2 regions of the Bradyrhizobium sp. WCU1 genome follow, and region 2 is predicted to be linked to the other one. Evidence: riboswitches for the same ligand, from Rfam matches in the RefSeq annotation. Region 2 holds a riboswitch; the other holds the start of a gene.
The links. A riboswitch is a leader RNA that binds a small molecule or an ion and turns the genes downstream of it on or off. The one in region 2 is predicted to bind ZMP and ZTP.
Positions count from the first base shown of each region.

Region 1: it holds a riboswitch for ZMP and ZTP, as region 2 does, so the genes downstream of both, folB (dihydroneopterin aldolase) here and ACTUWL_RS31125 (bifunctional 5,10-methylenetetrahydrofolate dehydrogenase/5,10-methenyltetrahydrofolate cyclohydrolase) in region 2, are expected to answer to the same signal.

Region 1 covers NZ_CM130280.1:862,571-878,265, reverse strand. The annotation lists gene fdhD (formate dehydrogenase accessory sulfurtransferase FdhD) at 1-233, opposite strand, end outside; gene fdhF (formate dehydrogenase subunit alpha) at 236-3,112, opposite strand; gene ACTUWL_RS04030 (formate dehydrogenase beta subunit) at 3,126-4,682, opposite strand; gene ACTUWL_RS04025 (formate dehydrogenase subunit gamma) at 4,679-5,155, opposite strand; gene ACTUWL_RS04020 (LysR family transcriptional regulator) at 5,413-6,309, shown strand; gene ACTUWL_RS04015 (GNAT family N-acetyltransferase) at 6,337-6,843, opposite strand; gene folB (dihydroneopterin aldolase) at 6,856-7,278, opposite strand; ZMP/ZTP riboswitch at 7,299-7,379, opposite strand; gene ACTUWL_RS04005 (sensor histidine kinase) at 7,455-9,776, opposite strand; gene ACTUWL_RS04000 (cation-efflux pump) at 9,969-11,357, opposite strand; gene ACTUWL_RS03995 (hypothetical protein) at 12,152-12,730, shown strand; gene ACTUWL_RS03990 (L,D-transpeptidase) at 12,820-13,638, opposite strand; gene ACTUWL_RS03985 (septal ring lytic transglycosylase RlpA family protein) at 14,036-14,530, shown strand; gene ACTUWL_RS03980 (zinc-binding dehydrogenase) at 14,618-15,586, opposite strand; gene ACTUWL_RS03975 (alpha/beta hydrolase family protein) at 15,651-15,695, opposite strand, start outside.
Region 2 covers NZ_CM130280.1:6,650,817-6,666,511, reverse strand. The annotation lists gene ACTUWL_RS31200 (peroxiredoxin) at 1-89, shown strand, start outside; gene ACTUWL_RS31195 (cryptochrome/photolyase family protein) at 93-1,574, shown strand; gene ACTUWL_RS31190 (DMT family transporter) at 1,571-2,443, opposite strand; gene ACTUWL_RS31185 (hypothetical protein) at 3,137-3,484, opposite strand; gene ACTUWL_RS31180 (hypothetical protein) at 3,961-4,083, opposite strand; gene ACTUWL_RS31175 (hypothetical protein) at 4,245-4,691, opposite strand; gene ACTUWL_RS31170 (hypothetical protein) at 4,914-5,195, shown strand; tRNA gene ACTUWL_RS31165 (tRNA-Arg) at 5,296-5,372, shown strand; gene ACTUWL_RS31160 (sterol desaturase family protein) at 5,564-6,403, shown strand; gene ACTUWL_RS31155 (helix-turn-helix domain-containing protein) at 6,400-7,410, opposite strand; gene ACTUWL_RS31150 (alkane 1-monooxygenase) at 7,569-8,732, shown strand; gene ACTUWL_RS31145 (hypothetical protein) at 8,771-9,547, opposite strand; gene ACTUWL_RS31140 (hypothetical protein) at 9,703-10,074, opposite strand; gene ACTUWL_RS31135 (hypothetical protein) at 10,215-10,508, opposite strand; gene ACTUWL_RS31130 (MaoC/PaaZ C-terminal domain-containing protein) at 10,687-11,139, opposite strand; gene ACTUWL_RS31125 (bifunctional 5,10-methylenetetrahydrofolate dehydrogenase/5,10-methenyltetrahydrofolate cyclohydrolase) at 11,286-12,149, opposite strand; ZMP/ZTP riboswitch at 12,165-12,244, opposite strand; gene ACTUWL_RS31120 (hypothetical protein) at 12,463-12,876, shown strand; gene ACTUWL_RS31115 (hypothetical protein) at 12,950-13,483, opposite strand; gene ACTUWL_RS31110 (hypothetical protein) at 13,702-14,328, opposite strand; gene ACTUWL_RS31105 (VOC family protein) at 14,573-14,959, shown strand; gene ACTUWL_RS31100 (hypothetical protein) at 14,975-15,331, opposite strand; gene ACTUWL_RS31095 (GrlR family regulatory protein) at 15,673-15,695, shown strand, end outside.

The DNA of each region.
Region 1 (15,695 bases), 1.7 Mb from region 2:
AGCTCGACGATGTCGAGGGTCTCGATCTCCTCAGTCGATTGCACGATGCCTTCGCTCAGGCTGAATCCGACCGCGAAGTCGCCGAGATCCTCGGGCGAACCCATCATCACGGCATAGGTGCCGCCATTATAGGTCAGCGCGAGCGGCGTCTCCTCCGGGATCAGGCGCGCGCCGTCGCTGAAGACGCCGTCGCGCCAGACCTTCCGGATCGCCTTGTGGACGGGCTCGCGCATCGCTACTCCGCGGCTTCCACGACAGGCGCGATGCGGCGGGAGATGCGCGCCTGCTCGTCATAGGCCTTCTGCCAGTCGGACGGACCGTTCGACGGCGAGATCTGCACGGCGGTGACCTTGTACTCGGGACAGTTGGTCGCCCAGTCCGAGAAGTCGGTCGTGATGACGTTGGCCTGGGTGTCCGGATGGTGGAACGTGGTGTAGACCACGCCCGGCGCCACGCGGTCGGTGATCTCGGCGCGCAGCGTCGTCTCGCCGGCGCGGCTCGCCAGCCGCACCCAGTCGCCGTCGCGCACGCCGCGCTGCTCGGCGTCGTGCGGATGGATTTCGAGCCGGTCCTCGGCGTGCCACACCACGTTCTCGGTGCGGCGGGTCTGCGCACCGACATTGTACTGGCTGAGGATGCGCCCGGTCGTGAGCAACAGCGGGTAGCGCGGGCCGGTGCGTTCGTCGGTCGCGATATATTCGGTGAGGATGAACTTGCCCTTGCCGCGCACGAAGCCGCCGATATGCATCACCGGCGTGCCCTCCGGCGCCTTCTCGTTGCAGGGCCACTGCACCGAGCCGAGCTCGTCGAGCCTGGCGTAGGAGACGCCGGCGAAGGTCGGCGTCAGCGCGGCGATCTCGTCCATGATCTCGGACGGATGAGAGTAGTTCATCGTGAAACCCATCGCCTTGCCAAGCATGATCGTCACTTCCCAGTCGGCATAGCCGTTGAGCGGCGTCATCACCTTGCGGACACGCTGGATGCGGCGCTCGGCATTGGTGAAGGTACCGTCTTTCTCGAGGAAGGTCGAGCCGGGCAGGAAGACGTGGGCGTAGTTCGCGGTCTCGTTCAGGAAGAGGTCATGGACGATGACGCATTCCATCGCCGACAGCGCCGCCACCACGTGCTTGGTGTTCGGGTCGGACTGCAGGATGTCCTCGCCCTGCACGTAGAGCCCCATGAAGGAGCCCTCGATCGCGGCATCGAACATGTTGGGGATGCGCAGGCCCGGCTGGTTGTTGAGCTTGACGTTCCACATCGCCTCGAACTGCTCGCGCACCGCATCGCCCGAGATGTGGCGATAGCCCGGCAGCTCGTGCGGGAACGAGCCCATGTCGCAGGAGCCCTGCACGTTGTTCTGGCCGCGCAGCGGGTTCACGCCGACGCCGGGCCGGCCGATATTGCCGGTCGCCATCGCGAGGTTCGCGATCGCGATCACCGTGGTGGAGCCCTGGCTGTGCTCGGTGACGCCGAGCCCGTAATAGATCGCGCCGTTGCCGCCGGTGGCATAGATTCGCGCCGCCTCGCGCAGCGCCTTCGGGTCGACGCCGGTCATGATCGCGGTCGCTTCCGGGCTGTGCTTGTCCTGGGCGACGAAGGCGGCCCAGTCCTCGAACTCGCTCCAGTCGCAGCGCTCGCGCACGAAGGCCTCGTCGGCGAGCCCTTCGGTGACGATGACATGGGCCAGCGCGGTGAGCACGGCGACGTTCGTGCCGGGCAGCAGCGGCAGATGCAGCGCCTTTACGTGCGGCGATTCCACCATCTCGGTGCGGCGCGGATCGATCACGATCAGCTTGGCGCCCTGGCGCAGCCGCTTCTTCAGTCGCGAGGCGAACACCGGGTGGGCCGAGGCTGGGTTGGCGCCGATGATCAGCACGACGTCGGTATCCTCGACCGAGTCGAAATCCTGGGTGCCGGCCGAGGTGCCGTAGGTCTGCGACAGGCCGTAGCCGGTCGGCGAATGGCAGACCCGGGCACAGGTGTCGACATTGTTGTTGCCGAAGCCGGCGCGGATCAGCTTCTGCACCAGATAGGTCTCTTCATTGGTGCAGCGCGACGAGGTGATGCCGCCGACCGCGTCGCGGCCGTATTTCTGCTGGATGCCCTTGAACTTCGCGGCGGCGAAGTTCATCGCCTCGTCCCACGACACTTCCTGCCAGGGATCCTCGATCCGTTCGCGGATCATCGGCTTCAGGATGCGCTCCTTGTGGGTGGTGTAGCCCCACGCGAAGCGGCCCTTGACGCAGGAATGGCCGCGATTGGCCTTGCCGTCCTTCCACGGCACCATGCGCACCACTTCCTCGCCGCGCATCTCGGCCTTGAAGGCGCAGCCGACGCCGCAATATGCGCAGGTGGTGACGACCGAATGCTCGGGTTGGCCGATCTCGATCACGGATTTTTCGGTCAGCGTCGCGGTCGGGCAGGCCTGCACGCAGGCGCCGCAGGAGACGCATTCGGAGCCGAGGAAGCTCTCGTTCATGCCCGGCGAGACGCGGCTGTCGAAGCCGCGGCCGGAGATCGTCAGCGCGAAGGTGCCTTGCACCTCCTCGCAGGCGCGCACGCAACGCGAGCAGACGATGCACTTCGAGGGATCGTAGGTGAAGTACGGATTGGATTCGTCCTTCGGCATCCAATTGTCGTTTTCGCAGCCGTGCGATTTGGCGAACACGTGGTTCTCGCCCTCATAGCCGTAGCGCACGTCGCGCAGGCCGACCGCGCCCGCCATGTCCTGCAATTCGCAGTCGCCGTTCGCGGCGCAGGTCAGGCAGTCCAGCGGATGGTCGGAGATGTAGAGCTCCATCACGCCCTTGCGCAGCTTCTTCAGCCGCTCGCTCTGGGTGTGCACCACGAGGCCGGGCATCACCGGCGTGGTGCAGGAGGCCGGCGTGCCGGCGCGGCCCTCGATCTCGACCAGGCAGAGCCGGCAGGAGCCGAAGGCGTCGACCATATCGGTCGCGCAGAGCTTCGGAATCTGGGTGCCGGCTTCCATCGCGGCGCGCATGATCGAGGTGCCCTCGGGCACGGTGATCTGGTTGCCGTCGATGGTCAGCGTCACCATCGCCTCGGATTTGGATTTGGGCGTGCCGAAGTCGGTTTCCTGGATCAGCGACATCGTGATTTCCTTGCTATTCCGCGGCCTGCAGCCGGGCCGGTGCGGGACCAAAGTCTTCCCGGAAGTGTTTCAATGCGCTCATCACGGGGTAGGGCGTGAAGCCGCCGAGCGCGCAGAGCGAGCCGAACTTCATGGTGTTGCAGAGGTCTTCGATCACGGCGAGGTTTTCCGCGACGCGCTCGCCATTGATGATCTTGTTGATGGTCTCGACGCCGCGGGTCGAGCCGATCCGGCACGGCGCGCACTTGCCGCAGGATTCGATCGCGCAGAACTCCATCGCGAAGCGCGCCTGCTTGACCATGTCGACGGTGTCGTCGAACACCACGATGCCGCCATGCCCGATCAGGCCGTCGCGCGCCGCGAACGCCTCATAGTCGAACGGCGTGTCGAACAGCGCGCGGGGGAAGTAGGCCCCGAGCGGTCCGCCGACCTGCACCGCGCGCACCTCGCGTCCGGTGAAGGTGCCGCCGCCGATCTCGTCGACGAGTTCGCCGAGCGTCACGCCGAACGCGGTCTCGAACAGCCCGCCATATTTGATATTGCCGGCGAGCTGGATCGGCATCGTGCCGCGCGAGCGGCCCATGCCGAAATCGGCATAGGCCTTGGCGCCGTTGTCGAGGATGAAGGGGATCGCCGCGAATGACAGCACGTTGTTGATCACGCTCGGCCGGCCGAACAGGCCCTTGTGCGCCGGCAGCGGCGGCTTGGCGCGGACGATGCCGCGGCGGCCCTCTAGGCTCTCGAGCAGCGAGGTCTCTTCGCCGCAGACATAGGCGCCCGCGCCGACCCGCACCTCGAGATCGAACTCATGCGCGGAGCCGCCGATGCACTTGCCGAGCAGGCCGGCGCGGCGCGCGCCTGCGATCGCCGCGTTCATCGCCTCGACCGCGTGCGGATATTCCGAGCGGATGTAGATGTAGCCCTTGGTGGCGCCGACCGTGATCCCCGCGATCGTCATGCCTTCAATGACGACGAAAGGGTCGCCTTCCATGATCATGCGGTCGGCGAAGGTGCCGCTGTCGCCTTCGTCGGCGTTGCAGACGATGTATTTGCGGTCGGCACTGGCTTGCGCCACGGTCTTCCACTTGATGCCGGTCGGGAATCCGGCGCCACCGCGGCCGCGCAGGCCTGACGTGGTGACGTCGGCGAGGATCTGGTCGGAGGTCAGCGTCAGCGCCCGCTCCAGGCCCTTGTAGCCGCCATGGGCGCGGTAGTCGTCGACGGAGCGCGGATCGATCACGCCGCAACGGGCAAAGGTGAGGCGTGTCTGGCGCTTCAGCCAGGGGATCTCGTCTGTGAGACCAAGCCGCAGGGCATGCGGGCCATTGCCGGCCATCGCATCGAGCAGGGATGGCACGTCCGCAGGTGTTACCGGACCGAAGGCGATGCGGCCCTGCGCGGTTGCCAGTTCGACCATCGGCTCCAGCCAATACAGCCCGCGCGAACCGGTCCTGACGATCTCGATCGGCGTGCCGCGCGCGGCTGCGGCTTGCGCGACGGCGAGGGCGACCTCATCGGCGCCGACGCCGACCGCGCCGGCGTCGCGGGGGATGAAGATCCGCATCGTCATCGCTGTGCCTCCGCGACCAGCGCATCGATGCGCGCTTCATCGAGCCGGCCGACCACGCGACCGTCGAGCATCGCCGAGGGCGCGGTGGCGCATAGCCCGAGGCAGTAGATCGGCTCCAGCGTCACGCGCTCGTCCGCGGTGGTATTGCCTAGGGAAACGCCGAGTTTTGCCTCCGCGCGCGCGGCAAGCCGATCGCCGCCGGCAGCCTGGCAGGCCTCGGCGCGGCACAGCTTGAGGACGTGGCGTCCGGCCGGTTGCTTGCGGAAGTCGTGGTAGAAAGTGAACACGCCGTGCACCTCGGCGCGGGACAGATTGAGTGCCTCTGCGACCATCGGGATCGCGGGCTCAGGCACGTAGCCGAACGCTTCCTGCAGCGCGTGCAGGATCACCAGCGTGGCGCCTTCAAGCCCGGCATGTTCGGCGATGATCTCAGCGCCGCGCGCCCTGTCCCAAGGTTCGTATCCCACCGTCATCCGCGCTTCTCACGATCCGTTTTTTGCTCCGCACATCAGAGTTGGAATTGTTCGAAACATCAATAAAGCTGTCTCATGCGGCGATTGCGAAACGCGATTAATAGCGTTGTGCGATGGGACGATTTAGGATCGCAATAATGGTCTGGAATCACGCACTTCCGCGCCGCTTTGGATTTCGGAATCGCACCCGGATCGTGCTACCTATGGACGCGTCGGGCTGCCGTTTTAGGGCGCCGTTTTCCGAGGGGGTTTGAGCCTTGATCGACAAGCTGGAACTGCTGCTGGCGCTGGCCAAGGAACGGCATTTCGGCCGCGCTGCGGAGGCCTGCGGCGTCACCCAGCCGACCATGTCGACCAGCCTCAAGCAGCTCGAGGAGATCCTCGGCGTCATGCTGGTGCAGCGCGGCTCGCGCTTCCAGGGCTTCACGCCGGAGGGTGAGCGGACGCTGGACTGGGCGCGGCGCATCGTCGGCGACGCGCGGGCGATGAAGCAGGAGATCAACAGCCTCAAGGACAAGCTGTCCGGCGAGATCCGGATCGCGGCGATCCCGACCGCGCTCGGCATGGTGGCCTCGCTGACGACGCCGTTCCGCGCGCGCCATCCGGATGTGCGTTTCCGCATCCAGTCCTGCACCTCCGCCGATGTGCTCGGCCTGCTCGAAAATCTCGAGGTCGACGCCGGGCTGACCTATATCGAGAACGAGCCGATCGGCAAGGTCCGCACCATCCCGCTCTACAATGAGAGCTATCGGCTGCTGACGGCGCCGGACGCGATGTTCGGCGACCGCAAGCAGGTGACGTGGAAGGAGGTCGGCACCGTGCCGCTCTGCCTGCTCACGCCCGACATGCAGAATCGCCGCATCATCGACCGCGCGCTGACCTCGGTCGGCGCGGAAGCGACGCCGACGCTGACGTCGAACTCGCTGCTCGTGCTCTACACCCATGTGAAGACCGGACGTTGGGCCAGCGTGATGCCGGCCAAGCTCGCCGAGACGCTGGGCCTCGCGGACGCCGTGCGCAGCATCCCGATCGTCGATCCGGTGGTGGACTACAGCATCGGCCTCGTGATCCCGCAGCGCGATCCGATGACGCCGCTGATCGCAGCCCTGGTGCAGGTCGCGCGCGAGGTCGCGCCGAAGCTGGAGAGCGCGTAGCGTCTCGCGGCCGTCGGTACATCGACCTCATATCTCGAGGCGGTAGTAAAGTGAATGCGTTTCGCCGTCCGGCTCCCATGGCGAGGTGGCCCGGAACCCCAGCCGTTCATAGAGACGATGTGAGACCGCCAGCATCTTGTTGCTGGACAGGCGAATGCTTTGGTATCCGGCGGTCCGCGCGAAGCGGATCAATCCTTGCGCGATCGCCTGGCCGATGCCGCGCCCGCGGTGAGCCGGCGTGAGAAACATGCGGGTCAGCTCGCATTCCCGGTCGTCGACGCGCCTAATTGCACCGGTGCCGACAATCTCGTCCGCGACGGTCGCGCACAGAAACAGTGCGCGATCGCCGTATGCAGTTTCCGCGTGGTCGACATCCCCAAGCCGTGTATGGATGAATTCGCGCGCGAAGGGATCCGGATGATCGCCGAAATGTTCCTGCCAGACGGCTTCAATGAGCCGTCGGACCTCAGTCGCGTCGCCGGGCCGGAACGGCCGGATGATGCAGTCCGGTACGAGCGCTAAATCATCTTCCATTGACGCCGCCTCTTAAACGTTGACGCGCGATGTGTTGTTCAGCTCCGCTATCAGGTCGGCGCGCCGGAGGCCGACCTGGACTCCGACCCGATCGACGGAGTGGGCGATTGGCGGGCTGGACTTCGCGACCGCGACCGTGACGCTGTCGATCATTGCGAAGCGCTGAAGCAGGCTTTCGGCAATCGCTTCACCGAGGGTTTCGAGTGTCTGGAACCTGGCCGATGATGCAATCTCGACGGTGGCCTCGACAACGGCGTCGTACCTGACGGAGCAATTCAGATCGTCGCTGCGGTGGGTTCGGACATCACGCAGCATCGCCGAGACATCGAACGTGAATCGCTGGCCGAGCGACCGTTCTTCCTCGAACAGGCCGTGATAACCATATGTCCTGAGTCCGGTGATCGTGATCGACGTCAGCTTGGGCGGCTCCTGCAAGAAGCGTTTGATCGGGATATCCCGATTGCCCAGGCGAACGGCAGGTCGTTTCGCGCTTCCCGATGGTGCTCCATCCAAGGTCGCCAGTCGCGCGAGGAGGCAACGGTTAGCAGCATTCTCCAGCACCGGCAACGGGCAATGAGGGCACTGCCGCCATGCGTTGGCGATAGCCGTTGTTACGCCGCTTCCGGCAGCTTCATCTGCAGCGTCCGCGGATCGCGGGGGAGCGAGACGCGGACCACGGTGCCGACGCCGAGCTTGGAGCGCAGCTTCATCGAGCCGCCGTGCAAATTGGTGAGCGAGCGGGCGATCGCAAGTCCGAGGCCCGAGCCCTGGTAGCTCTTGGTGAGCTGGCTCTCGACCTGCTCGAACGGCTTGCCGAGCCGCCGCAGCGAGTCCGGCGCGATGCCGATGCCGCTGTCGGCGATCAGCAGCACGATCGAGTCTTCGAGCATCTGGCCGCGCACCAGCACGCGGCCGTTGTCGGGCGTGAACTTCACGGCATTGGAGAGCAGGTTGACGATGATCTGCTTGACCGAGCGGCGGTCGGCGACGACCGAGATCGTGTTTTCGATATCCGATTCCAGCGACAGCCCCTTGTGCTCGGCGCGGCCGGACACCACCCGCAAGGACTCGGCGAGGATGCCGGAGAGGTCGAGCGGCTCCATGTCGAACTTCATGCGGCCGGCTTCGATCTTCGACATGTCTAGGATGTCGTTGATGACCTCGAGCAGGTATTTTCCCGAGGTCAGGATGTCGTGGCAGTACTCCGCATACTTGTCCGAGCCGAGCGTGCCGAACAGGCCGGAGCCCATGATCTCGGAGAAGCCGATGATGGCGTTGAGCGGCGTGCGCAGTTCATGGCTCATATTGGCGAGGAACTTCGACTTCGCGGCGTTGGCGTCCTCGGCGCGGGTCTTTTCCTGCGAATACTTCTCGGCGAGGTCGGCGAGCTCGACGGCCTGCCGCTCCAGCTCGGATTGCGAGCGCTGCAGGTCGATCACGGTGGCGCGCAACCGCAGATCGTTGTCGACCAGCTTCTGCTCGTGCGCCTTGATGCGGGTGATGTCGGTGCCGACCGAGACGTAGCCGCCGTCTTTGGTGCGGCGCTCGCTGATGTGCAGCCAGCTGCCGTCGTCGAGCTGGGCCTCGAAGGTCCGGGCGCCCGGCGCCGGCACGCCGCTTTCGTGCAGGCGGGTGCGCACTTCGGGCATGCTGCCGACCTCGATCACGGTCTCGTAGGAGGTGCCGGGGCTGACGGCGCTGTCCGGCAGCTTGTGCAGCCGCTGGAAGTGCGAGTTGCAGAGCACGAGCCGATCATCGGCATCCCAGAGCACGAAGGCTTCCGGAATGGTCTCGATGGCGTCGCGCAGCCGGAGGTCGGCTTCCACCGACTTCTCGGCGAGACTCTTCTGCTCGGTGATGTCGACCGCGATGCCGATCAGGTGCAGGCCGCCGTCAGCGGCGGCCTGGCTGAGCTCGCAGCGCACCCGCAGCCAGATCCAGTGGCCGCCGACATGGCGCATGCGAAAACTCTGGTCGATGTGATCGATCTTGCCCGAGATCAGCTGGTCGGCGAAGTCGAACAAATTGATGTCGTCGGAATTCACCAGCGCATTGACCTCGCCGAAGGTGAGGAGGTCGTTGCGGCTGTCGAGGCCGAGCAGGGTGAACATCGACTGCGACCAGAAGATCCGGCCGCGCGACAGGTCCCAGTCCCACAAGCCGCAGCGGCCGCGGTTGAGCGCGGTGTCGATCCGGCCGCGCACGGCATCGTTGATCAGGTCGCCCTCGCGGGCGCGGGTCGATTGCCAGTGGAAGGCGAAGCCGAGGATCAGCACCACGAAGCTCGTGGTCGCCGACAGCGTCACCGAGAGCGCGGCGTCCGAGCCCCAGATCGGCTCGTTCATCTCCTGGATGACCACGACCTGGCCGGGCAGCGACTTGACGAGCTGCGAGATCGCCAGCGCGCCGGTGCCGTTGGGCAGGGTCATGTCGCTGACCGCACCCTGCTGACCCGGAGCGATCAGAAGCTGCGCGGTGGAGACGATGTCGAGGATGCGATCGTTCTCGCCGGCGCCGTCGATCGGCACGCGCGCCAGCACGCGGTGATCGGCGCCGGTGATGATGACGTGGCGGCCATAAGCGGTGCCCCAGGACGGGATCAGGTCCGGCAACAGCTCCTGCATCTTCTCGATATTTGTGAGCCGCTCGCGGCGCACCGAGGTCAGGCGGTCGAGACGCTCGGCGAGGATGTCGGAGAGCGCTGCAAGGTCGCGCTTCATCGCGCCGCGCTTCTGCCGGTTCTGGTCGATCACCTGGACGAAGGCGCCGAGGCAGATCGTGATGAGGAAGGCGATGATGAGCGTCGGGACAGCGCGGCGCAGTGCAGGCTCGGCCGTCAAGAGCCTGTGATAGGCCGGTTTCGCGATCGATTGCGCCAATCCCTTGATCGAATCGGATTGGACGCACGCGTTCGCTGCATGCGCGCGCGCCATGCCCTAGACCCCCGCTCTAAGCTGATTTTTACCCGGATCGGATGCTCCCCACGATGCATCCGAATCATGATCATTTGAATCCAGATTTCCGGGACTGTCGAGAGTCAACGATTCGTTAATGCGAAATAATTCTTGCTCAAAACAGAATCAGCAGGCGCAAAGTGAGTCCGAAAGGGGAACGGCTCCGTAGAATTACGCGCGCGCCGGTTCAGCGTGACTGATCACGCGCTTCACGGTCGGGAACGCGCGGCGCAGTTTGCGTTCGATCTCGTCGACGCTTTCGTGCACCTTGATCACACTCATCGTAGGCGCGGCTCGGCAATGGAAATTGACGACCTCGCCGGCGTCGGTGTTGCGGACCCGCACGTTGTGAATGTCGTGGATCGCGCCGCCATCGGCAAATCCGGCCAGCGCGGTCTTGATTGCTTCGACGCGATCGGCCGCGGCGTCGGTTCCCCACGGCAGTTCCGGCTGGAGCGGCTCGATATGGGTGTCGACCTCGACGTCCTCGCCGAAATCCTCGCGGATCGCGCGCTCGAGCTCATGGGCGATATCGTGCGCGGCGTCCAGTGCCATGTCGCTGTCGAGCTCAAGGTCGATGCCGACGATCAGCTTGCCGTCGATGTCATGGACGGTGACGTGGTGGATGGCGAGGCCGGAATTGCGTGCGATCACCATGATGCGCTCGCGCACGCTCTCGTTGTCGCGCGCCACCGGCACCGCGGTGAAGGTGAGGTCGGCGTCGCCGAGCGCCTTGTTCACCGCCTCCTGCGCCCGGCGCTTGATGTCCTCGACGCGGTCGATCGGGTAGGTGCGCGGCACTTTGGCGATGGCATCGATGAAGTGCGTCGCGCCGACCATGCGGACCCGCAGGCGGTCGACGTCGACCACGCCGGGCACGGCCTTGATGGCGGCGGTGGCCTTGTCCTGCGCGCCTTCCGGCGCGCGGTCGAGCAGGGTCTCGACCGTCTCCCGCGCCATGCGCAGGCCGAGCAGGGCGATCATCACGGCGACCGCGATCGCCGCCGCGGCGTCGCCCCACCAGAAGCCGAGGCCGGCCAGCACCAAGCCGACGATGACGGCGGTCGAGCCCATCACGTCGGAAGCAAAATGCAGCGCGTCGGCGGCAAGCGCCTGGCTCTTGGTGTCGCGCGCGGCACGATGCAACGCGCGGGCACGCCACAGATTGACGCCGATATCGAGGAGGAGAACGATGAACGGAATTGCGGAGATCGACGGCGGCGGCGCGCCTTCGCGCAAATGGCTGTAGGCCTGCACCAGGATGCCGCCGGCTAGCACGTAGAGCATGGCGATGACGCCGAGCGCCGAGACGCTCTCGAACTTGCCGTGGCCGTAATGATGCTCGGCATCGGCCGGCTGGTCCGATACCCGCACCACCGCCCAGGTGATGATGGTGGCGACCAGGTCGATCGAGGAGTGCAGCGCCTCCGAGATCAGCGCCAGCGATCCGATGGCGATGCCGACGACGAATTTCGCGACCGCCATGCTGCCGCTGGCAAGGATCGAGATCGCGGCGACGGATGTCTTGGTCGATGATGTGCTGGTGTTCGAAGAGGTCATGGGCGGCGGTGTAGCAGGCGGACGGTGAACATCAAGTGTCAGTCGTCGTTCGTCACGCGCAATCGCAACTCACTTGCAAGAGCGTCTCTTAGTCGTGGAGTTGTTGCGAACTATTCCGAATCTCAAGACGTGCACTGCGCAAGCTCATCGGCCGTACGTGTTTGCGCCAATCACGCCGTCGTCCTGGCTCTCGCCAGGACGACATTGCGCGATACTGCGCGCCATCATTACGCACCTGTCTCCGGTGTCATCGCCCGCGTTCGCGGGGGCGAGGGATTGACGGATTTTTCTGAGTTGCCCGTCGTGTCGAATTGGCAACAATCCTCATCACCGCAAGAGGGCGATCCCGCTTATCACAGGACGTCAAGCACGCTATCTTGCCATTGCTTGGACAAGAATAAGCGGGAGGCTGGGGCCCTGACGGGTACCGAGCGGCAGTCTCGGATGACATTGGACGGAAGAGGGACAGGCCAATGAACTCCACACCCACTCCGAATGCGGCTGAGCCGGGTGAGGGCCCGGCCGCGAGCGCCGACGAACGGCTCGCTGAAGCCCAAAGGGAGATCGCTCGCGCTGACGAAGAGCTCACGCGCTTGAGTGAGCGGCTCGCCAAGATGGAGCGCGACGCTGCGCCCCCGCCGCGGGCACCATCGCCGCCGTCGGCCGAACCTGTCCCGCCTTCGGTCGGCCCTGCTGCTTCGTCCGGACCTGCTCCGTCCGGAGTTGCTTCGTCCAGACCCAGCCCGCAATCATCGTCGGGAAGGCCGGCTTTCCGGGCCCTTGCCGCCTTGTCGATGGTGGCGTGTGTCGTTGTCGCAGTCCTCGCCTCGCAGTCGTCCTATGGTGCGAGAGCCAAGCTGGTTGTCGCCCGCTGGGTGCCGCAGCTCGCTTCAGCGCCATCATCGCGTCCGGATGATCCGCCGCTTCCCGCGCCGCGCGCTGCATCTGCCCTTCAAGTTGCCGCGGCGGAGGCCGCTCCACCGCAACCGGCGCCGGCGCCTACGACCGCGACGCCGGAGGCTGCACCGAAGGCGACGCAGGACGCCGCGCCGCAAACTCCTGCGGCGCCTCCGGAGCAAACCGAACTGCTGAAGACCATCGCGCGCGATCTCGCGAACGTGCAGCGAAACATCGACCAGCTCAAGGCGGAGCAGCAACAAACGGCCCGCGAGAGCTCAAAGGCCATCGAGGAGCTCAGGGCAAGCCAAGAGGAATTGAAGCGGGCGCTGGCGAAGGTTTCCGAGCAGAAGACGTCAGCGCCTCCGGCGCAGCCGGCTCCCGCCCCGCGCAAGCCCCAGCGGACATATGAGCCGCCCTACGCAAGGGCGCCGCCTCGCATGCCGCCAAGGGAGTGGCTCTACGACGACTGGTAGCGGTCGACGCGGCGATCATCGGATCGCACCGGAGCACCCGTGATGATCGTGAAGCGCCCCTCGATCGGGTGATGCGACCGGGAGGGACATCATGAACGTTGTGACGGCGATGCCTGGTCCGGTGTTTGGAAGGCGGCGTCGGGCGGCGCTCCCTGGGATGGTCGACGGGCGGCGGTTGCCGGCAGCACGATCACTTTCGCTCCGACCTTCACCCGCTCGTAAAGGTCCATGACGTCGTCATTGGTCAGCCGGATGCAGCCGGACGAGACCCGCTTCCCGATCGTATCGGGCTTGTTGGTGCCGTGAATTCTAAATTCGGTCTCGCCCAGATACATCGCCCGGGCGCCAAGCGGATTTCCGGGACCGCCTGCCATGAACCGCGGCAGATAAGGCTGGCGCGAAATCATCTCCGCAGGCGGACGCCAATCCGGCCATGCTGTCTTGCGGGCCACGGTCTGTTCGCCGGACCACGTGAAGCCTTCGCGGCCGACACCGATGCCGTAGCGCAATGCTTGCCCGTCGTTCAGAACGAGATAGAGGAATGTGTTCTCGGTATCGATGACGACGGTGCCTGGCGTCTGGTGACTGACATAGTCGACCACCTGCCGATCAAGTCTTGCGGGTGCGACAGCGGATTTTGGTGTTTCGACCCGAGGCGCCGGGGTCGAGATGGGAGCCGCGACAGGAACCGGCACTGGTATGTGAACGGGAGTTGGTGTGCGAGCTGGAGCTGGAGCCGACAGCGCCAGGGCTTGATGCGCGGTCGATCTTTTTGTCGGTTGAACGCTCGTCGGGCGAGACAGCAAGGCGTAGCCCAATGCGGCGGCGGCCATGACGCCAATTGCGACTCGTCCGGCCACCGGTAGTGCGAGCGTCTCCGTCTTCGCACGTTTTGCCCGCTTTGCCATATCTTTCCCCAAGTCCCTGTGCCTGGACGAGTTACCCAGCAAATTCTAACAAACTGCGAAGCGGGTTTGCCTCGGCTGGAAGTCGTTAAGCATCGTTAACGCCAGCAGGCTAACCCGCTCAACGGACTCGATCGAGCTGGTGCGGAAAGTGACGCCGATATGCTTTTCACGCGCTGTCGAAGGAGATCCGTTCAGTCATGTTGCTGACGCAATCTCTGTCTTAACCGGGCGAGAACCAAAAACACTGTGTGGGACCGCCGCGGTTCCCACAATGGTTCCGTCGCCGGAACTGGCACGAAGCCGCAAAGAGCTGGCCCCGAGTTAACGCCTCCACGCTTACCCGGCCACGTGTTGCGGAATCGGGAACCAACGATCCAGAAAAATCAGTCAAGGAGTTATGATGCTGTTCGGCTCGAGCGCCGCAATTTGCGGCGCCGTAGTTGCGCTCGCTATTTTTGGCCGCGCTGCTGGAAGTGAAATCGGTGCGGTTCATTCAAGCGTCGTCGTCGATGCCGCTTGTGGAGATGCGATCGTCGGCGCAGCATCCATGTACAATCCGTTCGAGCCCGGCAAGGAAGAGGGCGGTCCGAGCACAGCCTCCGGCGAGCGCTATGATCGCTCGGTCTGGGCGGCTGCCATCAAGACGAGCCTGCGTCGGAAGTTTGGTGGGGTCCAATTCGGCGCGAGGCCGAAATATGCCCTGGTCGAGGCTGTCGGCAAGAAGGTCATCGTCAAGATAAATGATGTGGGGCCGCTTAGGCCTGGCCGCATCATCGACCTCAATGAGCGGACGATGCGCTATTTCGATCCGAGTCTGGAACGCGGGGTCATTAGCGACGTAAGAGTTAGCCCGCTCGCGGGGGATTATTGGACTCCCGGACCGGTCGGTTGAACGTCGCACGCGAACGAGCCGAGCTGAGCGGCGGCTGCAGCCGCCGCCGGACTGCGCTTCGTCGACTGATCCGCCCTCCACGCCACGCTACAGCGTCACCACGATCTTGCCGAGGTGCTTGTTGGCTTCCATGTGCTCGAAGGCCTTGCCGATGTCGGCGAATTTGTAGACCTGGTCGATCGGCAGCTGCAGCTTGCGCGCCTCGACCGCGGGCCAGATGTCCTTGCGCACCTCCTCGAAGATCTCTCTGATCTCCTCGATCGAGCGGGTGCGGAAGGTGACGCCGATATACTGGATGCGGCGCGCCGCGTGCAGGTCGAAATTGAAGTCGCCATGGGTGCCGCCAAGCCGGCCGACATTGACGATGCGGCCCTTGACCTTGGTCGCCTTCAGGTTCTGGTTGGCGACTGATCCGGAGACCTGATCGACGATCAGATCGACGCCTTCGCCACCGGTCGCCTGCAATACCTGATCGACCCAGGCGGGATCTTTGGAATCCACCGCGAGATCGGCACCGAATTCCGTCAAGCGGCCGCGGCGCATCGCATCGGTCGAGGAGCCCACGACGAGCCTGGCGCCCTTCAGCTTTGCGATCTGCATCGCCATCAGGCCGACGCCGGAGCTCGCGCCCTGGATCAGCACAGTCTGGCCAGGCTGCAATGCGCCGTTGGTCACGACGGCGTTGTGCATGGTGGCGAGCGCGACGGGCAGGGTCGCGGCCTCTTCGAAGTTCATGTTCGACGGTGAACGAAACAGTCTGCCGTGATCGGCGAGCGTGTACTCGGCGAATGCCGCGCCGCCGGAGCCCATGATCTTGTCGCCGACCTTGACGCCCTTAACATTGGGCCCGAGTTCGGCAACCTCGCCGGCCCATTCCATGCCGAGCACGGTGCCGACGCCGCCGGCCGCGCCATGGGCGTGGCCCTTGGTCATGCCGAGATCGGCGCGGTTCAGCCCGCAGGCGTGGACCTTGACCAGCACCTGCGTGCCCTTAGGGACGGGTCTTGCGACGTCGGTGATCTCGGGGCCGTTGGCTCCGTAGACATAAGCTTTCATGAGGTTCTCTCCAGCTGTTGGCCGAGGCGTGTCGCAAGGCACGTCGCGCACTTGTTGATTGATGTCAGGGCTGGTGAACGTCCAGCTGCTTGCGGAAGAAAGCGAGCAT
Region 2 (15,695 bases):
CGGTCAACAATGACGAGGCCAAGACGATCTACCCGCAGGGCTGGAAGGAACCGAAGCCCTACATCCGCATCGTGCCGCAGCCGAAGTAACTGTTGGCACGCAACCTCCTGGTGACCCGAGTGCAGCCTGTCATCGTCTGGTTCCGCGACGATCTGCGGCTGTCGGATCACCCTGCCCTGCAGGAAGCGGCCAGCCGCGGCGCGCCCGTGATTGGTCTCTATGTCCGCGACGAACAGAGCCGCGCCCTCAAACCGCCGGCCGCGCGCCCCCTCGGGGGCGCGACGCGCTGGTGGTTGGCGCATTCGCTGCGCGCGCTCGGCAAGAGCTTTGAGGCGATCGGCGGAACGCTGGTGCTGCGCACCGGACCCGCCGCTTCCGTGATCGCCACACTGGCGCGCGAAACCAATGCGGGCGCCGTGTTCTGGAACGACATCGCGCAGGCGCCGCATCAGGCGATTGCCGGCGATGTTGAATCCGCGCTCGCAAGTGACGGCGTCGTCTCGAAAATTTTCCCTGGCGACCTGCTCGTCGACCCCCAAGCGATCCGCAACAAGGACAATCGGGGCCTGCGCGTGTTCACGCCGTTCTGGCGTCGCGTGCAGGGTCTCGGCGATCCGCCAAAGCCGCTGCCGGCGCCGAAGAAGCTCACATCGGTCAGCGGCATCGCGAGCGAAGCGCTTGACGAGTGGAAGCTCGAGCCGACGCAGCCGGACTGGGCTGGCGGGCTGCGCGAGAGCTGGACGCCGGGCGAAGCCGGCGCTCAGGCTCGGCTGAAGGCGTTTCTCGACGACGGCATCGAGGGCTACGCCAATGACCGCGACCGGCCGGACCACGACGGGACCTCGCGCCTGTCGCCGCATCTGCGCTTCGGCGAGATCAGCCCGCGCCAGCTCTGGCATGCCGCCCGGTTCGTTGCCGCCGAGCACCCGCGCCTCGCCGGCGACATCGACAAGTTCCTGAGCGAGCTCGGTTGGCGCGAATTCTGCCGCCATCTGCTGTTCGACGTCCCCGACCTGGCGAAGCGGAATCTGCAGGAGCAATTCGACGACTTTCCCTGGAAGCGTGACGCACGCGCATTGAAGGCCTGGCAGCGCGGCCTGACCGGCTATCCGATCGTCGATGCCGGCATGCGCGAGCTCTGGCACAGCGGCGTGATGCACAACCGGGTGCGGATGGTGGTCGCCTCGTTCCTGGTGAAGCATCTCCTGATCGACTGGCGCGCCGGTGAGCAATGGTTCTGGGACACGCTGGTCGATGCCGATGCCGGCTCCAATCCGGCGAACTGGCAATGGGTCGCGGGCTCCGGCGCCGATGCCGCGCCCTATTTCCGCGTGTTCAATCCGATCCTCCAGGGCGAGAAATTCGATCCCGACGGCGGCTATGTCAGGCGCTGGGTGCCGGAGCTCGCGCAATTGCCCGACGACCTGATCCATCAGCCTTGGACCGCGACGCCGATCGAACTCGCCAGTGCCGACGTCGAGCTCGGCAAGACCTATCCGCGGCCGATCGTCGACCACAAGCAAGGTCGCGAACGTGCGCTGGCGGCCTACGCGAAAATCCGCGGCAAGGGCTAACTTCGGCGGTTGACCAGCAGCACCGCCGCGGCGCAGGCGGCCATGCCGGCAATCGCGACATAATCCAGCCGTTCGCCGAACAGCACATAGGCCATCAGCGCGGTCGTCGCCGGCACCAGATAGAACAGGCTTGCGACCGACGTCGCGGCATGGTGACGGATCAGCCAGTACAACAGCCCGATCGAGCCGATCGACAACGCGAACACCAGCCAGGCCAGCGCCAGCACGAACTCGCTGGTCCAATGCACGACATTGGTCTCGAACAACCACGCGCCAATGCCGAAGAAGATTGTCACCGCGACGTACTGCACCAGATTGCCGGCGCGCCAATCGATCCGGTTGCAGTAGCGGCGCTGATACAGCGTGCCCAGCGTAATGCTGATCAGCGAGACGCCGGAGGCAAGCCAACCCCATCCGGCATCGCCGGTCATCGGGCGGTTGTGCAGGATCAGGACGACGCCGGCGAGCCCGAGCAGCAGGCCGCCCCATTGCAGCGGCGTGACGCGCTCCCCCAGCCAGCGATTGGCGATGGTCGAGGTCAGGATCGGTTGCAAGCCCGGGATCAACGCCGAGAGCCCGGCCGGAATCGAATGCGCGATCGCGATCGCGGTGCCGCCGAGATAGAAGCCGTGCACCAGGATGCCGGCCACCGCGCTGTGGAAGACGCCGGTGCGGTCCGGCCATTTCGGCCGCGCCACCGCCGCGATGACCGCCATCACCACCACCACGAACGCCATCCGGATCGCCAGATAGGTCAGCGGCTCGGCATTGTTGATGACGTATTTGGTGCCGATGAATCCCGTGCTCCACAGCACGACAAAGATCGCCGGCGCCAGGCGAGCGGCAGTTTCCTCGAAGCTCTTGTTCATTGCAGACCGTCATTGCCCGAAGACAAGCCAGCCGGCAATCACGAAGTTTTGCGGGGCTGCTACGCTGGTGCCCCAGGCACATTGCCGTTCCTGCGTTCGTGTCTACAGGGGCGACACCGGGAATGGCTCTCGATTCAAGACGTCAAACGAACAGTCGGTGTCATTACCCTCGACAGGCTTTCGCGGGTGATCCAGTATTCCAGAGACGCTTGTGCTTCAGCCGATAGGGCGCGGCGTGCCTGGATCGCCCGGTCGAGTGTTCAGCCCGGGGACATGACCGACGGGTGTTCGGGGACATAGCCGACACATCATAGTGCACGGATTTGGCAGTATGGGAGGCCAAGTCCATGCCCTGGCGAGAGGTGTCGGTGATAGATCAGCGGGATCGCGATATCGTTCGGCTCTCGCGCGGGCGAGGTCGAGAGTTCTCGCCGGCACGGCGCTGCCGTTCGCTTTCAGTGCGCGACATCGTTGGCTGACGAACGCGTCGACCCCGGCATGCGCCGAGAGCGGCGCGCCACGGATATCGGCATTCCTGCCGGGTGCGAGCAAGCCGGCGCTCGATACCGCATTGGCGCTGGGAATGCGGATCACATGTCCGATGCTGCTGACGTCGTCGCGAGACTTCGGAGACTGGGCCCAGTATCTGACGCGCAACCCGGGCTTCATGTGATCGGCACACGGCGCCGATCGTCATCTGAGGTGATACTTCCTGCCGTTGGTATTCGGGTCGGTATTGTCGCTTGTCGAGAGCAGCAGGACTGGTCCGAAAAAGCTTTTGGTGTCCCGGAACAGCTGAAACCGGCCGCCGCCCTTGGCGGCGATCTCCTGCCGGTCGCTGTTTGCCGGGCCGAGCAGCCTGTCATCCTCGTACAGCCGAGCCGCGCCGAGTTCGCCGTCGAGATATTTGACGGGAATTTGGTAGGCGTGCCCCTCCAGGAAATAGAAGGTACCGCGGACCAGGTTTCTATCGATCGGACTTGGAGGAAGCAGATAAAGGAATGCACTGGACGCCAGCGCAAACAGCGTCGATCCGATCACAATGCGGGTGTTGGCGGAAATCCTCAACGACGTTCGTCCCGAGCTCTTGCTTGCGAGGCGTCTCTGTAGCGCGCGCCTTTATCGCATACAACCGACGGGCATCCGCCGGTTCGCGGTGACGGCAGCGGGATCGGCGCGGCCGCGCGCCTAAAGCGGCGCCTCGCGAATGCGTGAACGGCACCCCCCCGGTTGCCTTCATTTGGGCACCGATCGGGAACAGGCTTGCCGGACTCTGAGCAAGCCGGCCACCGCAGGGGGTGCCTGCAATTGACCTATCGATCCCATAGCAGCTGGCAGGACGCGGATTTACGGAATCTCGTCCGGGTCATCTCGGCATGCACCCTCGGGCTCTGGGCATTTGCGGCCGGCCTCCTGATCGGCACCTTCCTGCTTTGATAGCTGGCCTCGTGAGACCGGCCTGAAATCGGCTCGATGAAATTGACTGGCAGATTGGACCGGCGGTCGCGCCGACAGCCCTACCCGCCACTCAGGTGATGTGCGGCGGCGAACAAGGCGAGCGCGCTCAGCACCAGCGCCGACGCGGCACCGGCAACGCCGCGGGCGAGTTCAGCCTTCGAAAGATTGGACCTGGTTGCCATCACAGCCTCCTGTGCGCGCGAGCCGAGGCGGAGCCGCTCCGGCGGTCAGGCTCGCTGATGGAGACAATCGCACGATGCAGATGAACGCATCATGAGTGAAACGAACGGCGCGCGCCCAGGTTCCAAAATCCGGCGGCAAGGGATCGCCGGACCGGCGCGCCCTACCACTCTTCCGGGCAGGGATCGACGATCTTCCAGAGATCGACCCCGTTCTTGATCTTCTTCATCTCGGTGGTGAGCCCGCCATTGCGGCGGATCCAGTCCTTCACCGTATCCGGGTAATAGGACATCAGGTCCGAGGTGCCCTCGAGGCTGGTGACCTTGATGCCGAAGGTGAAGGCCTTGTCGTAGTAGGCCTGGTGGAAGCCGATGCTGGCCTTCGGCGTCACGCAGATCTTGTTCAGCGGCACGATGCCGAACACCAGCGTGCAGGCCGAGTTGCAGATGCCGTCGATCACGACACGCTCGCGGCGGTCGCGGATCTGCTTGTACTTGGCCTTGTACTCCTCGACATAGCCGCCATGGTCGCGCGTGATGTGCAGCACGGCCCGCGCCGGCGTGACCGCCAGAACCGAGAGCAGCAGGGCGACAAGGGGCGTGATGCGCATGAAATGTTCTAAACCGAGGGAAAGGCGGCCCGGGCGGACCTGACCGCAAGACTCTGGCCGGACTGTGTTGGCAATCCGTTAAGCATCCGCAAAAAGGCAAAATTTGGCGCGCTGTGGCTGATTTCCCGCAGCTTTCGGCCGGATTCCGGGTTAAATGAAGCGTTAGAGGACCTAGGATCGGCTGGGGAAGCCGATTCCAGCGTGAATGCCCGGAGGCCGCCAATGACCACGACCAAGCTTTTCGCCGCCCTCGCCCTGACCGTTTCCTTGGCCATTCCGGCCTTCACGCCGGCCGCTGCGGCCGACCTCACGGCCACGGCGCACCACCGGCATCACCGGCATGCACAGTGGGGCCTGCCCTACCACGTCAGCTACCTGCACAATTACGGCCCCGGTCCGGCGGCCGGCAGCTTCGGCTATTACGACGGCCCGTCGACCAACAAGTGCTACCAGAGCTCGGCCGCCTATGTCGGCCAGGACCGCCGCCGGCATCCCTGCTTCTGAAGGCTTGCGGTCAACGGCCGGCGCAGCGCGCGGACAGCACCCGCCGTGCCGCGCAAGGGCGCTGGCCCTCCCCTTCCAAGTCTGATAAGCGACCCCCGCGGCGCTCGTAGCTCAGCTGGATAGAGCATCGGATTTCGATTCCGAGGGTCGGGAGTTCGAATCTCTCCGAGCGCGCCACTGGCGCACCATCCAAATTATTGGACTTGTCTGGTTTCCCGCCGCGACCTGCGAGCTGGAACCATACCGATAAGCGCTCCTGCTTAACGCTCGCGCGGTTTGGGCTTTCCTTCCTATTGACGCTGTCGGGAGCCGGGGTGGTAGGCTACCGCCATTTCAGGCGGCTATTTTAGATGCGCGATTTATCGGGATTGAACCAGCTTTTGCTGACGGTTTTGATCTTCGTGCCATTCGAGCGACTGTTCGCTGCGAGGCCCCAGAAGATCTTCAGGCGCGGCCTGCTGACCGATATGGCCTTCCTGTTCATCAACGGGTGGCTGGTGTTGATCGGTGTCATCGTCATCATGACGGGGGCCGCTCTGGTCAATCGGTCGATCCTGCCTGCGGCGGTGACGCAGGCGATCGACGACCTTCCCTATCTGGTGCAAGTGCCCATCGTGATCCTGATCGCGGACCTCGGCATCTACTGGACGCACCGCATCCTGCACGTCGTGCCCGCCATGTGGCAGATCCATTCGGTTCATCACGCGGTCGAGGTGCTGGATTGGCTCGCGGCGATTCACCAGCACCCGCTCGACGTGATCTTCATGAAGGCCGGCGCGCTGTTTCCACTTTACGCGCTCGGCTTCTCCACGGAAGCGATCGCGACTTATCTCCTCGTGTACTACTGGCAGACTTGGCTGGTTCACGCCCATGTCCGCCTGGGCTCTGGGCCGCTGCGCCGCATCCTGGTGTCGCCGGAATTCCACCACTGGCACCACAGCAGCGAAGCCGAAGCCAGGGACAGGAACTTTGCCGGATTGTTCTCGTTCTACGATGTGCTGTTCGGGAGCGCCTACCTTCCAAAGGAGAAGAAACCGAAGACATTCGGCATCGATCATCCGATGCCGTCGAACTATCTGGCGCTGCTCGCCTACCCGTTCATCGCCTGGACCGCAAAGCATCAGCGCAGCGATCCGTCGGCCATCCAGCCCCAAATGTCGAACGGCGGCGAGCCCGCACAGCCACGCCACAGCGCGCCGACAGGCTAGCCGCGCACGCCCTTCGCGCCGAACCAGCGGCGACAGGCGCGGCTGAAGCTCGTTGCATCCGTGTAGCCGAGCGCGGTCGCCATCTCGTCGCGCGACTGCGTGCCTTCCGCGAGCATCGTCCGCGCCCGCTCGCGCAGCACCCTGTCGAGCAGCGGGCGGAAGGCGCAGCCCGCCTCCGCCAGCCGCCGCACCAGCGTCCGCCGCGAGGTGCCGACGAGGCGCGCGGCATCCTCCTCAGCCAGACGATGCGGCAGCCGCGCCGCGATCAGGCTCTCGACCATCCGCACCAGCGCCGCAGCGTCCGAGCGTGGCTTCTCGACCGCTTCGAGCGCTTCGATCGCCTTGGCGTGCAATTCCGGATCGGCAAACGGCGACGGCCGCACGCACAGCGCATTCGGCACGTCGAAGGCGAAAGCGGCCGCGTCGAACTTCACGGCGCAGGAATAATGCTGCATGAGCCGCTCTGCGCCCGCGGGTGGCGGCCACGGAAAGTGCAGCGTCGCCTGGTCGATCGCATCCTCGAGCAGCTGCACATAGACGGCGTGCACGTTGAGGCTCACCGCCAGCGCCACGGCGCGCCACAGCGCGCCGTCCATAGGCACCGCTGGAGCGATCTCAATCTGGATCGAGCGCGCGGTACGGCGCAACCGGTTGCGGATGAAGGGCGCGCGGGTCGATCCGAAGCGCGCGCCGATGTTGAGCGCATCCGCGACGGTCGGCGCCGTCCTGGTCGCGACATCGAGCGCCCCTTGCAGCGATGTCGACCAGACCGCCGCGGCCGACAACGGCCACAGCTCGCCATGCGCCCGGGTGATGTTGGCGGCGAGGAGCACCAGCGACGACACCGGCATGTGTGCGCCGGGCTGGTCGAGCGCGCCCTGCTGGATTCCGGTCCCCTTCAGCAGCTCGTCGCGCTCGCTCCGCGTCCTGCCGAACGCCCGCACCAGCGCCCGCGCGTAGCTCGCGGCCACCGGCGTGCGAAGGGCATCCGCCTCCGATCCCTGCATTGCGTCGGCGCCCTCCCTGGCGAGCGTCCGGCCAAATCGTTTGGCGCAAAATGCCACAAATTTGGCCTATTGGGAACTGGCGGCGCAGGGCCGCCTCGCGGCATCCTTGCTGCAACAATGGCGAACGCCGCCTCGAAAGAGCTGCTGGAGGGAATGCGATGATCTTCACGGGCACCAATGCCGCCGGCGAAACCATCACCTACAAGGACGGCAAGCGCTATTTGTGGATGCTCTCGTTCATCCCGCCGCTGATCCCGCTGTTCTCCTACTGGTGGTTCCTGCAGACGCACAATCCGCTGGTCACGCTGATCCCCTTCGTCTTCATCTTCATCCTGATCCCGCTGCTCGATGTCGTCTTTGGCGAGGACACCCACAATCCGCCGGCGGAAGTCGTCGCCGCAATGGAGGCCGATCCGTATTATCTGCGGCTCGCGCGCTTCAGCGTGGTGTTTCCCTGGGTGAACTACATCGCGCTGATTGCTTTCTTCGGCACCCAGGAACTGCCGTGGTGGTCCTACGTGGCGCTGCTACTCGGCGTCGGCACCATCGACGGCGGCACGCTGCTGGTCGGACATGAACTCGGCCACAAGTCGGACAGGCTCAACATCTTGTTCGGCATGCTCGCCAATTGCGCGGTGGGTTACGCGCATTTCCGCATCGAGCACAATCGCGGCCATCACACCTGGGTCGCAACTCCCGAGGATCCCGCCAGCGCGCGCTTCGGCGAATCGATCTATGCGTTCGCAACGCGCGAGTTGCCGGGTGCCTTCAAGCGCGGCTGGCGCAATGAGGCCGAGCGGCTGACCCGTCGCGGCGAGCCGGTCTGGTCGGTCAACAACGAAATCCTGCAGGGCTTCGCGCTGACGCTCGTCGTGGCAGCCATTCTGATTGCGGTGTTCGGCTGGAAGGTCGCGCCGTTCATCGTCGCGCACCATTTCCTCGGCTGGTACGCGCTGACCCAGGCCAATTATGTCGAGCACTACGGCCTGTTGCGCGAAAAGCTGCCGAACGGCCGCTACCAGGCGGTCGAGCCGCGCCACTCCTGGAACACCAACCACATCGTCTCGAACCTGATGACGTTGCATCTGCAACGTCACTCGGACCACCACGCCAACCCGATGCGCCCCTACCAGTCATTGCGCGATTTCGACGACATTCCGCGGTTGCCGAACGGCTACACCGGCATGTTCGGACTGGCTGCGATCCCGCCGCTCTGGTTCCGCGTGATGGATCCGAAGACCTTGGCCTGGGCCGGCGGCGACAGGAGCAAGCTCAATCTGGGCGAGCGGCCGCACACCGAGCCCGGCATCGCAACGTCGTAGCTGACATCGCCCGGCTTCCGGGCAGGTGGTGGCGGTCCTTACGCGGACCGCCGCTTCATCGCGCCGATGCCGAGGAAGGCGCCGTTGACGGACGGATACTGGCTGGTGAACTCGAACGTGTCGAAGATGGGCGCTTCGAACTGCTTCAGCGCCGTCCACAGCAGCGTCGTATCCGGGCAAGCCTGGGAATGGATGTCGTGATGCGCGATGATCCTGGCGTGTGAGCGCACCAGCAGATGATCCAGCATCGCGCCGCGCAGGCTGTGATCCCCGTCGATGAAGACGAAATCGGGCTTCAGCTGCTCGACATGCGCCGCGACCAGCGGCGAGGTTGAATAGTCCTGCATGTAGACCGGCTCGATGCCGCCCTGCTGCTGCAGCAGATCGAAATAGGTCGAGATGAACGGCGTCGGCGCGATCGGATCGAGCGCGATCACTGTCTTGAGGTCGGCACCGCTGGCCCTCAGCCACTCCGTCACCAGAATGAACATGCCGCCCCAGCGGCAGCCGATTTCCATGTAGGAGGAAATGCCGGTCGCGTTGCGCGCAAGCCAGGCCAGATACGGCGCGAGCTGGTTCGGATACTGCCAGAGGTGCAGACCCCTGCCGAAATACGGCGCAAGCTCCGGCGGCTGCTCACGCAGCAGCTCGTCATTGAGGCCCAGCGCAGGGATGAACTGCCGTTCGAGGAATTCCACGTCCAGGCGTTGAGCCGGGGTCAGTGCTGCGATGATGCCGATCGCCTCGCGAACAAACGGCGCAAGATCGGCGAAACGCTGGTACCGGTCGGCTGGAGCAAACTGGGCGGTGAGCATCGGCGCAATCACACGGACGGCTGGAGTGAGACGCGGAGACCCAAGTCGTCGCGCCTCCGATGATTGAACGGATAGGACATCCGTCTCGGGCGCAAAATCTCGCAATCGGCCTCAAATAATCCGTCCCGCTGGCACGTCCCGTTGCCGGGTTGCCTTCACCCACTCGGGATCTTGGCCCGCACCGCCTCCACGCCGGCGTCGGTGACGCGGTATCGGCGGCCCAGTTCCGGGACGATCCAGCCCTTCTCGATCATTCCGGCAATGGTGCTCGGGCCGACGCCTGCGGGAAACGAACGGCGGTTGCGGATCGCATCGATCGCGACCCGCTCGAGATGGGTCGCAACGTGCGACGGGCGGGCGCGAAACGCCTTGGCCATGATGAGTACGGACAACACCTCGGCGCGCCGCCGCACGGCCGACGCGCTGCGGGTCAGTTCGTTGCTGATCTCGAGTGCATTCTTGCCGGCCCTGGCGAGTTCTCTGAGCCTTTCGTCCTCGTCAGGGCTCCAGCGCCGCACGATCCCCATCTGCCCCTCACCGCCTGAATACCCACCTCGAACCGATGCATACGCAGGCAGCGCTGATTTGCCATGTGACTTTCGGCACCTCTTGAGGTGACGTCGAGACTGTCGCCATCAAGAGGGCCGATCGTCGACGTTTGTCTCACTTAGTGCTTGCTGGGTTCGAGCGTGACGAGCACGCCGGTCGGTTCGGGCTCGTGCGGCCGCAGCGAGGTCAGCTCCGGGTCGCTCCAGTCGGCGAGGCTCACCACCTCGCCGGTCTGCCCCGGCATGCCGGAGCTCTGCGCCGGTTCGAGGACCTTGAGTCCGCTGGTGTCGACGAAGAATGTATGCTCGCCGAATACGCTGTTCAGTTGCGCCACGGCAGAATGATCGTCCGGAAGCACCTGGGCGTTCAATTGCGTCATGGTCTGTTTGACTTGCGTGGCATTCAGCTTCATCCGCTGCTCCTTTGTTGGTTCCGGCCCTGGCTGTTTCCTCGGCTGGTTCCTCCCCGCCCGCGCCCCTCGCCGGAGGCTTCAAGGTCTCGAACCGATCAGGCCACGAAACGTTCCGCACGCGCAACGCATTGACCCGTCCGCGCGGTTCCACACTTGCCGCTGTACGAAGTAGCGGAGACTATGTCCGCGTGCGCTCCGCCGGCCGCATGTGGATCAGCGCATCGAGCACGAGGACGAGCACAGGGCGCTGCTCCTCGTTGACGAGCTCGGTCTTGAAGATCACCACGGCGTCGCGCCGCTCCGGCCTGAGGGTGATCTTCTGGATTTCGGATTGGCCGGTCAGCGTGTCTCCCGGGCGGACCGGGCTCGGAAGACGAATTTCAAAACTCCGCCCGACGATACCCGCCACCTTGCTCCAGATCGCCTCCACGACGAGGCGCTGATAGATCGCCATGGTGTTGAAGCCGCTTGCGATCAGACCACCGAACGGACCCGCCGCCGCCGCGGCGCGATCGGTATGGATCGGCACCGGATCATATTTTGCTGCGAACGCCAGAATCTCCGCTTCCCCGATCGCGTAGGTGCCAAGCTTGAATGTCTGGCCCTCGGTGAGATCTTCCGCATACAGCATCGCGCGCCTCCATCTGCCGCGCGACGATAGCCGAACGCTGCGGGCTTTCCATTACCTCCGGGGTCATGAACTTCGCGCGCGACCGCCCTGCGCGAATCCGAGACGCGAGCAGGACCGGCCGCGCGCCTTTGAGCGCGCATCCCGCGCTATTGCAGCCGCGCCGCCCTCGCCTTGGCGGCCTTCACGGTGTTCTCCATCAGGCAGGCGATCGTCATCGGGCCGACACCGCGCGGCACCGGCGTGATCGCACCGGCGACCTGCAACGCCTCGTCGAACGAGACATCGCCGCACACCGCATAACCGCCGTCCGGCTTCTCGACGCGCGTGGTCCCGACGTCGATCACGATGGCCTGCGGCTTGATCCAGTCGCCGCGCACGAGCCCGGCCTTGCCCACCGCGCTGACCAGGATATCGGCCTGCCGGCAGATGCTGCTGATGCCACGGGTGTGGACGTGGGTCTGCGTCACGGTCGCCTGCTCCTGCAGCAACAGCGCGGCCATCGGCTTGCCGACGATGTTGGAGCTGCCGATCACCACGGCATGCGCGCCGGTGAGATCGGGGCGGATCGATTTGATCAGCCTGAGACAGCCGAGCGGCGTGCACGGCACCAGCGCATCGTCGCCGTGAAAAAGCCGGCCCGCGTTCAGGGCGTGCAGGCCGTCGACATCCTTTGCGGGATCGACCGCGGCCATCACCCGCAGGGCGTCGATATGCGCCGGCAGCGGCAGCTGGATCAGGATGCCGTCGATGTCGTCGCGCCCGTTGAGCGCCACGATCCGGGCAAGCAGATCGGCCTCGCTGGCGTCGTCCGGCAGGCGCTCGACCTCGCCGCGCAGGCCAAGCCGCTCGGCCATCCTGACCTTGCTCTGCACGTAGATCTGGCTCGCCGCGTCACAGCCAACCAGCACGACCGCAAGCCCCGGCGCGCGGGGCAGTCGGTCCAGTTCACTCGCAACCTTGTCGATGACAATTTGGGCATGCGCATGCCCATCAAGAATGTTCGCCGTCATGGCACCTCCGTTTCGAAGCGGTGCCCAGGCGCGCGGCGTTCAGTCTCTGCGCTCCCCGATGGTGGTCCATCCAAGCGCCAGTCGCGCAGATGGCGCCGTCATAGCCGTCCGGCCCGGCAAAGGCAAATCACGCTCGGTTGCGGCCGGACCGGCGACGAATTGCCCCTGTTCTTGCCAGTGGATCGGCGGCGGGCGGGGCGTCCCTGGGGGTAGGATTCGGGCAAAACTTGCGATAAGCCTCGGCGCTTGCCGGGCTTTTCCGATCCCCGGCGCCATCCCTTCCGGTCATCACGCCATTTCGGACATTTTCAACATGAGACATATCATCTTCGCGCTGGCGCTCCTCTGCCCGGCAGCCGCGCTTGCCCAAGGCACCACTCCAGCCACCACGCCACCCGCTGCCGCCGACAAGCCGGCGGGCGCGCAGCCGATGGTGGGCGACAAGCCGCTGGTCCAGGTCGGCAAGAAGTCAGCCGGCAAGAAGGGCGAGAAGGCTGCCACGCCCGGTAAGCCGCAATCGGCCGCGCAGAAGCTTCAGGCCTGCCAGGACATCGACGACGCCACCAAGGAGCGGTTGATGTGCTACGATGAGATCTTCAAGCCGCAGCCCAAGCCGAAGGCCGCCCCCGCCAAGGGCGTCAACGAATGCCGGTTCGTAAAGGAAGAGGACGAGCGGCTGACCTGCTACAACGGCTTCGCCGACAAGATTCCGCGCCTGCCGCGCTAACCCGCCTGATCATGCGGACATGAAAAAGCCGCCGCAAGCATTTGCGACGGCATATCGGTTGCCGGCTGCGGCCCTACCAGGTGCCGAAACCGCCAAAGAAGCCCATGCGCGGCTGCTGCTGTGCAACGCGGTAAGGCTGATACGTGCCGGGCTGCGCCAGCCGCATCGGCTGCTGGGGATGGGCATGGTAACGCGCAACCTTGTGCTTCTTCGCCGCCTGCGGCTGGGCCTGCGCCGGCTGCTCGGCTGGCTTAGCGTCGGCTACGACTGCGCCCTTGCGCGCGTCAGCCTTCTCCGGCGGAATGAACTGGGCGAAGGTGTCGCGGACGCGGGCCTGTGCCGAGGCGTCGCCGGCAGCCGCCGGGCTCGTCGCGGCGACCGCGTTGACCTGCGCCGGAACGATGGTCGGCAGGTTGGTATCGTAGACCACCCGCTCAGGCAGCTTTTGGGTCGACCTGATCCGGACCATGGTCTTGTCGACGCCCGGCGATGAGATGGTCTGGCTTTGGCCGGGAACTACGGCCTCCTGCGGCACAATGGCGTTGACGACGAAGAGCAGCGCGAGCAGCACTCCACCAACGAACAGGAAATAACGCGCCACAGGCATCTTGGTAGCTCCCCCCGCGCCACGGGCGCGGTTCATCTCGGCGCGACGACATCAGTCATCGCGCGGGCGAATTCATCGTCTGCGCATGATTACCCGGACAGTCGCCATCCCGCGCTTCCGGGCCGTTCACTAACGGTCGGCTTACTAGTTAGTTCCTGCCTGGCCGTTACGGTTCACCCGGCAAGTCAATTCCCGGTCACTTTTTCGGGATGCAGGGTTTAGGCGCGGCTGGCGGTCACGACGGAGCATTTCGCCTTGTTTGCGTTAACATTTACGAACCCGATTAACATCTGCGAGTAGGTCTTCCGGCTCTTCATGGCGATGGTGTCCGGGATGAGCCGCTTGCGCTCGGTCATAGGGCTGCCGTCGCGGCGGATGAAGGCGCAGGCGATCTCGATATCCTTGACCGCGAAATCGTTGGCGTTGCGCAGTGTCAGCGTGACCAGCATCTTCGAACCCAGCCCGCCGCGGCGCCACGATTGCGAGGCGATCCGCACCCTGTTCAGCGGCGATCGTTCGGCGCCCGGGCCGGGCTGCCTCAACTCCTCGGCCGGCTGCGGGGCAGCGGCCATGCCGACCGTGGCCGGCTCATCGGCCGGTACGGCCAGCCCCTCTCTTGCGGCCTGGGCGGGCTGCGCCCCGGTCGGCACATCCTGTGCGGTGCGGATGGTGGCTGAAGGCACCGGCCAGATGTCTTGATCTCCGCCGTCGCTCGGCTCGGGGAGCATGAACCAGGCGACAATTCCGGCGATGGCGATCAGCGACAGCAGCATGCTGGCGTAGAAGCGGCCGTCAGCGAGACGTCCGGCCGCAACATGTCGAAACGACGCCAAACCGATCCGCATCGTCGTGCCCTCACCCTCGACGCTCGATCAAGCCGCCCCATCGCCGCAGGCGGCATCCAGGACGGCCGCAGGTCGAGCGGCCACGCGAGAACAATCGCCGCCGGACGGAATGGTTTCATACCGGTACGACAATCTTGCGACGTACTGCACGGAGTGGCATCAGGGCTGGCCGCTCGCTAGATTTGCGCTGCACGGGAGCGAGTGCCGCGCACCCGAGCGGCGCGAGAACAACAAGGAGATCGCAATGCCCGTCGTCGTCACGTGGGACCACGTCCATCTGCGCAGTCCCGATCCCGAAGCCACAGCGACCTGGCTGCGCGACATTCTCGGCGGCGAGATCGTCCGCGGCCCCGGCCGCATCGACGTCCAACTCGGCGGCGCCAGGGTTTTCATTGCGGAGGTGACGCAAGGCGACGGCGTCAATGCCCCGCCGGTGACGCCCTATCAGGGGCTCGATCATTTCGGGCTGTCGGTGAAGGACATCGACGCGGTCGCGGCCGAGATCAAGGCCAAGGGCGTCGAGTTCACCAAGGAGCCGACCACGATCCGCCCCGGCGTACGGATCTGCTTCATCCGCGGCCCGCAGGGCATCTCGATCGAACTGCTCGAGCGCGACAAGAAGTACGTGTGAGCGACGATTGCCTCGCTACGTCATGCTACCCGGCATGAAACAGCGGATCGTCACGCCCATGTAGCTCTTGATCGGCCACACCATCGCGCGGCCGGCCCGGTTGGGCTCGGTGACCACGGCCTCGTCGGGCACGTCAATCCACGTCCCGTCGAGGCGCACGCGATAGTGTCCGTTCTTCGATTCCCAATCGACATCGCTGACCGCACTGCCGTCGGCATCCGAGCAGCACGGCCCCTTGCCGCTACGCAGACCGTCGAACCATTCCTTCAGCGGCGAATTGGCGTAGCGGCCGTCAGGATCACGCGCCTGTGCAAGCTGCGCAGCGGCGACCGACGTAAGCGCGACCAGACCAAGCGACAGAAACACTCTCATGCGGCCGCGACGACGGTCAACCAAGGTTCCGGGCAAGATTCTGGGCTCGTCGTTCCGGCCTGCCAAGCGGCCGCCAGCTTCCAACCTGTCTGTCATGTATGTTGCTCCAGCACTCACCGGCCAGTGCAACCAGAGCCATGCATTTCGCGGGCCAGTTCGATTCGCGCGCACGGTCCGCTGTCATCGCGCCGTCACACCGCCTGGCAGGAACCGAGGGTTCACGGCTTCTCCGGACCCCCCCCCCCCGGAATCAACCTGCCGCATTGCACGAGGTTGCTCGCTTTGGCATAAAAAACCAATCCGGATTGCTGCGGGCGCGGCAGCCGGTCCAATGGAACGTTATGAAGAACGGGCTGTACTCAAT